Regions from separate parts of the Streptomyces sp. NBC_00078 genome, predicted to be linked through region 2. Evidence: riboswitches for the same ligand, from Rfam matches in the RefSeq annotation. Region 2 holds a riboswitch; the other holds the start of a gene.
What was found. Region 2 has a riboswitch for cobalamin ahead of OOK07_RS33050 (CbtB domain-containing protein). Riboswitches for the same ligand answer to the same signal wherever they lie in the genome.

Region 1 (3,967 bases), 1.4 Mb from region 2:
TTGAGTGCGGTGGCGGAGAAGGCGTGTTGGAGGCGGACTTTCGGCAGGCCGCGGTAGCGGGCCCGGCGGATGCCGGTGATGTCGAGGGCCTGGTTGATGGTGCCCTCGACTCCGGCACGCAGGGCGTACTTGTTCTTCCAGGTGTCGGTCTTCTGCTCGGCGCGGGCCCGGGCGAGGTTCTCGTGGAGTTCCTCGGGACGCAGGGTGAGCATGCGGCGCCCGGTCTTCGAGGTGGTGCACTGCTTCTGGAGAGGGCAGTCCCGGCAGGTCAGGACGCTGAAGGTGATGACGATCGCGTCTTTGCCGTGCTGTTTGACCGGGTTCCAGTGGGAGCTGGTCCTGCCGGCGGGGCAGCGGACCTGGCGGGTCTTCCAGTTGATGGTGAAGGCGTTCTTGTCGAAGCCTTCGGCGGCCTTGGCCTGGTCAGAGTGGTCCTGGAGGACCGGGGTGACCATGCGGATGCCCTGTTTCAGGGCCTTGGTAATCAGGTCGGCCGACGGGTAGCCGGAGTCGAGGTAGTGCTCGCCGGGCTGCACTCCGTGCTCGGCGAGCTTGCGCTGGATCGGGGCGGTCGCCTTCACATCCGGCACGGTCGCGTCGGTGGTGTGCACGTCGGTGATCAGATTCGGCATCACCCCTGTGCCCACCCCTGTGCCCACGTCGGCGTCGGCGTCGGCGTCGGCGTCGGCGTCGGGGAGGGTGGTGCAGGTCTCCGTGAGATGGATCTTGTAGCCCATCCAGAACAGGTCGTCGCCCTTGGCCGCCCAGCGTGCGTCGGAGTCGTAGGGGGAGGCCAGGCGGAGTTGGCCGGGCGGGACGCCGTCGTCGGCGTCCCGCTTCTTGATCACCTGCCGTCCCCGGGCATCGGTCCGGACGATGTAGGTCTGCACGAGGACCTGCCGCAACAAGCCCACGGCCTCGATCTCGCGAATCCAGGCCGGAGCGTCATCGGCCCAGGCCGCCCGGCACAAGGCGATGGCATCCTGCCCGAAGACCTGGGCGAGACGGTCACGTTTCGTCTGCGAGGGCGGCATGCGCCAGCCGTCGACCCGCGGCCCGTACCGCTCGGCGAACTCAGTGACGTTGATGTGTCCGGCCAGCCAGGCCGGTGCCGCGACCGCGAGGGCCTCCAGGGCCGCCCGCACACTCTCCCCGGCCAGCTCCAGACGGTTCAAGTCCCGCACCGCACTGATCACATGGGTGGAATCGGTGCGCTGCTTGCCTCCGGCCGCCACCAGGCCGGCGTCCTTGCAGTGCTCAAGGAGCCGGTCGAAGACCACCCGCTCCATACCGTTGTCCGCGAGCCGGGCCCGGAACCGGCACAGCACACTCGCATCGAATCCGGTGTCCGTCAGCTCCGCACCGAGCGCGTACTTCCAGTCGATCGCCCGCACCGCCATCGCCGCGGCCTGCCGATCCGTCAGGCCCTCCGCGAACTGCAACACCATCACCAGCGATAACACCCCCGGCGACAGTCCCGGCGCCCCGCGCACCCCGAACGCCTCCGTGAACGGCTCATCGACGAAGACCTCCGCGAGGCGATCCCGCGCCCGTATCGCCAGGCTCCCCTTCGGAAACGCCGCCCGGGCCACCACCACCGTCTGTTCCGGGATCTCCGGCAACCCCACCGGCCGCATCGACATCCGTACCGCCTCCAGGACCGCACGACAGGAAGGCGACCCCGCCAACGATCATCGCCGACCCGGCCTTACCCCCGCAGCGAATTGCGCAGCAGAGTCCCGGAGCGGTTGGGGCCGAGCAGGCCGATCGTCTCGCCGGGGCGCGGGGTGCCTCGGTTGTCGGGGCTCGTACTGGAGCCCGGCCTGCGGACGTCCTGCCCGCACCAGGCACGGAGGTGCCAGCAGGTCTTCGGACTCGGGTTCGTCCGGCCGGGGTGCCTTCCCTGTGCTCGCCCCCATCGGCCCTCCGGTCGGCACGGGCTCCTCCCAGTGACGTCACATGCCCCGCCCGTCCCCCTCACCGCTGTGCGTCAGCTCCGGATTCACACCGGGCTCCCCGGCCTCGGATGTGGCTCGACTGGCTACCCGCGATCAAGACCGTCGTACGGTCGAGTCGCGCGGCCGGTGATCCACTGCCGCGGGCCGAACCTCCGCGGCCAGGCGCGTGAGATCTCGGAAACAAGCCGTTCACAACGCGATGGATCTTCGGGAAACAAGCGGTTTCTAGCGTGTCCCCCCATGGATTCGAAGCTGTATACGCGGCCGGGCACGGTGCCGGGTCCGGCGGCGGCAGGCGCGCCGTCGCTGCGCGAGTCGGTCTACGCGAAGCTGCGCGCGGCCGTGCTCGACGGCGATTTCGGCGCGCGTGAACGGCTGGTCGAGCTGCGGCTGGCCGCACGGTTCGGGGTCTCGCGGACGCCTGTGCGCGAGGCGCTGGCGCGGCTGCTGGCCGACGGGCTGATCGAGCGCGGCGACGGCGGCTTCTTCGTCACGATCCCCAACCTGGCCCAGCTGAAGGATTTCTACGAGCTGCGGGTCACCCTCGAGCTGCGTGGGATCGCGCGTGCCATCGAGGATCCGGCCGTCCGGCACGATTCGGCAGTCATCGGCGCCGAGTTGGAGCACTGGTACGCGCTGCACAAGCAGCCCCCGGAGCCGGATCCGCGCTTCGTCGTCCAGGACGAGAGATTCCACGCCGCACTCTCCCGTGCCTCCGGCAATCCCGCGCTCGCCGAGGCCCTCGTGGCGGTCAGCGAACGGATCCGCCGGGTGCGGCGGTACGACTTCCTCACCCAGGACCGAGTGGAGACGACCATCACCGAACACATCGAGATCCTGGAACTCGTCCGTGACGGGCGGCTCGACGAGGGCCTGCGGGCCCTGCACGCCCATATGGGTGACTCGATGGCCGGTGTGACGGAGCACGCCCAGCGGGCCATGACGCAGATGACCCTGCACGCCGGCCGCTTCTGAGGACGGCAACCGCCTGAGAAATCCGGGGACTTCGGCCCCGGGCCTTCGACTCCCCGGCTGCCGACGACGCCAACCCGGGCCCCACCGCTCACCACACCTCCGCCCCCACCGGAGCATCACCTCATCCCCGAAGGGTCGATCATGAGTGCAACCCACTCCCCACAGACAGCCACAGCGTCGGACTCTCCCACCAGCCAGGCCACCAAGGAGACCCTGGAGGACTACACCCTCCGCTTCGCGCCCCGCAGTTACCGCCGCTGGACCCCGATGGTCGTGGCGACGACCGCGCTCGGCGGGATCGCCTACATGGCGGACTTCTCCATAGGCGCAGGCATCGGCCTGGCACACGGCACGGGCAACGCGCTCCTGGCCATCGCCGTCGCCGCGGTCGTCATCTTCATCACCGGCTTCCCGCTCGCGTACTACGGCGCCCGCTACAACATCGACCTGGACCTGATCACCCGCGGCTCCGGCTTCGGCTACTACGGGTCGGTCCTCACCAGCGTCATCTTCGCCAGCTTCACCTTCATCTTCTTCGCCCTCGAAGGCTCGATCATGGCCCAGGGCCTCAAGCTCGGCCTCGGACTGCCGCTGTGGCTGGGCTACGCCATCTCCACCCTGATGGTGATCCCGCTGGTGATCTACGGCATGAAGGCGCTCAGCAAGCTCCAGGTGTGGACGACCCCGATCTGGCTGCTGCTCATGGTCGCCCCGCTGGTCTACCTGATCTCCACCGACCCGGGCACCGTCCAGCACTTCCTCGCCTACACGGGCACCGACGGCGAAGGCGGCGTCAACACCGCCTCCGTGCTGCTGGGCGCCGGCGTCTGTCTCTCCCTCATCGCGCAGATCGGCGAACAGATCGACTACCTGCGCTTCATGCCGCCCAAGACCGAGGCCAACAAGCGCACTTGGTGGACCGCGGTGGTCATGGCCGGCCCCGGCTGGGTGGTGCTCGGCGCACTGAAGCAGGCCATCGGTGTCTTCCTCGCCGTCTACATCCTCGCCAAGGTCGGTCCGACGGCGGCGCCCGA
Region 2 (3,967 bases):
ATGGAGAGCGCGCCGTCTTCGACATCCTGAGGGCCGCGGCAGCCCGGCTGGCCGCGCCGCTGAGGATGCTGCTGGCGCTACCCGTACCCGCCGGCCGCCCGCCTGCGCGCAGGCGCCGTATCGCCGCGCACCGGTCGTCGCCGGCCCGCTTCCTTCTCTGTTACTCCGTCACGTCCCGGGGACCGCCCCTGGGTGCCGCTGTCGTCTGAGACAGCCGGATCGACCGGGGCTCACCCCGCTTCTCGCCATGCCGCGCTCGCGCGTGGATCTCCCCAGGACCACCCGCCACTTCGTGCGGGCCGATGGGCGTGCGACGAGCCCCGGGCATTCGCCGTACCCACCGCGTACGGCCGCACCCAAGTGCCGGAGAGCCCCGCCCCATTGCGGGGCGTCGGCTCCGGATGACCCGAGAAGGACATCACGTGATCACTCCTGTCCTGCCTGCTCCCCGCCGGGCGGAGCGCGCGGCGGCGGACGCCTCCGCCACCGCCTGGGCACTGGCCGCCGGTAAGGGCGACCCCCACGCGGCCGAGCACTTCGTGCGCGCGCTGCACGGCGACGTACTGCGTTATGTCGCCTACCTGAGCGGCGATCCCCAGATCGCCGACGACCTGGCCCAGGACACGTTCCTGCGGGCCCTCGACAGCCTGCCGCGTTTCCAGGGGCAGGCCTCGGCCCGCACCTGGCTGCTGTCCATCGCCCGCCGTGCGGTGGCCGACAGCTTCCGCCGGGCCGCGGTCCGGCCCCGGTCGTCCGACCGGCACGACTGGCAGTCGGCGATGGAACGTTCCCAGCCCCGCGGACTGCCGGGCTTCGACGACGGCATCGCACTCCTCGACCTGCTGGAGACGCTGCCGGACGAGCGCCGCGAGGCGTTCGTGCTGACCCAGGTGGTGGGACTGTCCTACGACGAGGCGGCCGGTTTCATCGGCTGCCCCGTCGGCACCGTCCGCTCCAGGGTGGCCCGCGCCCGGGCCACCCTGGAGCGCCTGCTGCTGGAAGCCGAGAGCCAGGCCGCCAGGGCAGCTTGACGTGCTGGCCGGCGCCTGCCGGGGACGCCGGCCAGCACTCGAACGGAACTCATGGGTTGCATGCCTGCCCCCTGCCCGCATTCCCGTCTGCCCTCGGGCCTCAACTGGCAACGCCCGGACCAGAATTGGCGACTGTCTGGAACTCTGGCCTCGCTGGCGCGGGAGGCGAAGGCGGGCAAGCCGGACGGCGTGGCCGGCGCCTGAGCGATGGCGCACACCCGGCGGAAGGGGGACCGGGTTTACGCGGTGTGGCCGTGGGGCGAGCAGCCCAGCGGGACGGCCGGGCGCGGCAGGAGAGGCAAGGACCCGGACCACCGGCGCAGAGGACCGCCTCCCGGAATGGGCCGCGAGTTCTGTCGCCGGCGACCGACGACAGGCCCGATATCGGGGCCACTTGACGGGGGAGAGGGAGATCACTCCAGGTGGGGCGGTATTGGCCAGGTTCGCGGCACACGGTACCGTCGGTCTGATATCGACGACGGCAAGACGGAAGCCGGTGAGAGTCCGGCACGGTCGCGCCACTGTGTGCCGCCGCCCCGCAGGGGGTGGTGGCGAGTCAGACCCGTAGCCGTCGTCATGTGCACCACCGAGATGGGACGCGAGCTCCCGAGGAGGCCCTGCCATGGCGCAGCATGTCGCCCAGCCGACAGTCACCACCCCCGTCGTACCCGCCAAGCTGCCGCTGAAGGACATAGCCCCCTGGGCCGTCTTCGTCGGCGTCCTGATGCTGGTCCTGCTCTACTTCGTCGGCGCCGAACAGGGCGCCACCTCCGTGTTCAGCGGCACGGACGTCCATGAGTGGGTACACGATGCCCGCCACCTGCTCGGCTTCCCCTGCCACTGATTTGAGGGACGCCGCACACCCATGAACTCCACAACGGTAAGAAACCTCCTGGTGCGGGGCATGCTCGCCGGCCTGGCCGCCGGCGTGCTCGCCCTCGTTGCCGCCTATCTGCTCGGTGAACCGTATGTAGACAAGGCGATCGGCTTCGAGGAGGCGCACTCCCACGAGCACGAGATGGAAGTCGTCTCCCGCTCCCTGCAGTCGACCGCCGGTCTCGCCACCGGCGTTCTGGTCTACGGGGTCGCGTTCGGCGGCATCGCCGCGCTCGCCTACTGCTTCGCCCTCGGCCGCGTCGGCCGCTTCTCGCCGCGGGCGACCGCGCTGCTGCTGTCCGGCTGCGCGCTGCTGACGGTGTACGTGACGCCGTTCCTGAAGTACCCGGCCAATCCGCCGTCGGTCGGCAGCGCCGACACCATCGGCAAGCGCACCACCCTGTACTTCCTGATGATGCTGCTCAGCGTGCTCCTCGCGATCGCAGCCACCATCCTCGGCAAGCGACTCCAGCCGAACCTGGGCACCTGGTGGGCGACGGTGGTCGCGGTTGCCGCGTTCGCCGTCGTGATCGGCCTGGCGTACGAGTTCCTGCCCGTCGTCAACGAGGTGCCGAAGGACTTCCCGGCCACCGTGCTGTGGCGCTTCCGGCTCGCCGCCCTGGCCATCCAGGCCACCCTCTGGGGCAGCTTCGGACTCGTCTTCGGCGAGCTGGCCGAGCGGTTGCTGAACCCGAAGCCCGTGTCGGCGGCCGCGAAGGCGACGGTCACCGCTCCCAGCTGACCATGAATCGAACAGGTGAGAGGGCCCGCGGAACCATCCGTGGGCCCTCTCATCGCCTTGGGCGGCCGTGAGGCGATCACCCTGACCGTGGCGGAGTACGAGCAACTCATCGCCGGCCGCCCTGTGCTCACTGATCGGAAGCGGCGGCCCTCAGCGGGTAAACGACGTCGTGGTCGGACAGGTTGGACGGTCAGACGGGTCGTACCGTCAGACTCAGACTCAGACTCAGACTCAGACTCAGACGAGGTCGAACCGGTCCGCGTTCGAGACCTTGACCCACGCGTCGACGAAGTCCTTCACGAACTTCTCCTTCGCGTCGTCGGCCGCGTAGACCTCGGCGACCGCGCGCAGCTCGGAGTTCGAGCCGAAGACGAGGTCGGCGCGGGTGCCGGTCCACTTGACCTCGCCGGTCACGTCGTCGCGGCCCTCGAAGGTGTTCTGGTCCTCGGAGGTGGACTTCCACGTCGTGCCCAGGTCGAGCAGGTTGACGAAGAAGTCGTTCGTCAGCTTGCCCGGGGTGTCGGTGAAGACGCCGTACGAGGTCTGCTGGTGGTTGGCGCCCAGGACGCGCAGGCCGCCGACGAGGACGGTCAGCTCGGGGGCGCTCAGGCCGAGCAGGTTCGCCCGGTCGAGCAGCAGGTACTCGGCCGGCAGGCGGTTGCCCTTGCCCAGGTAGTTGCGGAAGCCGTCCGCGGTGGGCTCCAGCGCCTCGAAGGACTCGGCGTCGGTGTGCTCCTCCGTGGCGTCCACGCGACCCGGGGTGAAGGGCACCTCGATGTCGTGACCGGCGTCCTTGGCGGCCTTCTCCACGGCGGCGGCGCCACCGAGGACGATCAGGTCGGCCAGGGAGACCTTCTTGGCGCCGGAGTTGAACTCCGACTGGACGCCCTCCAGGACACGCAGCACCTGCGCCAGCTCGTCCGGCTGGTTCACCTCCCAGCCGGCCTGCGGCTGCAGACGGATACGGGCGCCGTTGGCACCGCCGCGCTTGTCGCTGTTGCGGAACGTCGAGGCCGACGCCCACGCGGTGGTGACCAGCTGCGAGACGGTCAGACCCGAGTCGAGCAGCTTGGCCTTGAGGGACGCGACGTCACCGGCGTCGATGACCGCACCCTCGGCCTGCGGCAGCGGGTCCTGCCAGATCAGGGTCTCCGCCGGGACCTCCGGGCCGAGGTACAGCGACTTCGGGCCCATGTCACGGTGGGTCAGCTTGAACCAGGCGCGGGCGAAGGCGTCCGCGAACTCCGCGGGGTTCTCGTAGAAGCGGCGCGAGATGGGGCCGTAGATCGGGTCGAAGCGCAGCGACAGGTCGGTGGTG

Region 1: it holds a riboswitch for cobalamin, as region 2 does, so the genes downstream of both, OOK07_RS39290 (IS1182 family transposase) here and OOK07_RS33050 (CbtB domain-containing protein) in region 2, are expected to answer to the same signal.

Annotation. Positions count from the first base shown of each region.
Region 1 is NZ_JAPELX010000001.1:8,449,351-8,453,317, reverse strand. It holds gene OOK07_RS39290 (IS1182 family transposase) at 1-1,643, opposite strand, end outside; cobalamin riboswitch at 1,844-2,057, opposite strand; gene OOK07_RS39285 (GntR family transcriptional regulator) at 2,199-2,933, shown strand; gene OOK07_RS39280 (purine-cytosine permease family protein) at 3,075-3,967, shown strand, end outside.
Region 2 is NZ_JAPELX010000001.1:7,064,334-7,068,300, forward strand. It holds gene OOK07_RS33040 (hypothetical protein) at 1-209, shown strand, start outside; gene OOK07_RS33045 (sigma-70 family RNA polymerase sigma factor) at 423-1,031, shown strand; cobalamin riboswitch at 1,468-1,619, shown strand; gene OOK07_RS33050 (CbtB domain-containing protein) at 1,654-1,875, shown strand; gene OOK07_RS33055 (CbtA family protein) at 1,897-2,649, shown strand; gene katG (catalase/peroxidase HPI) at 2,887-3,967, opposite strand, start outside.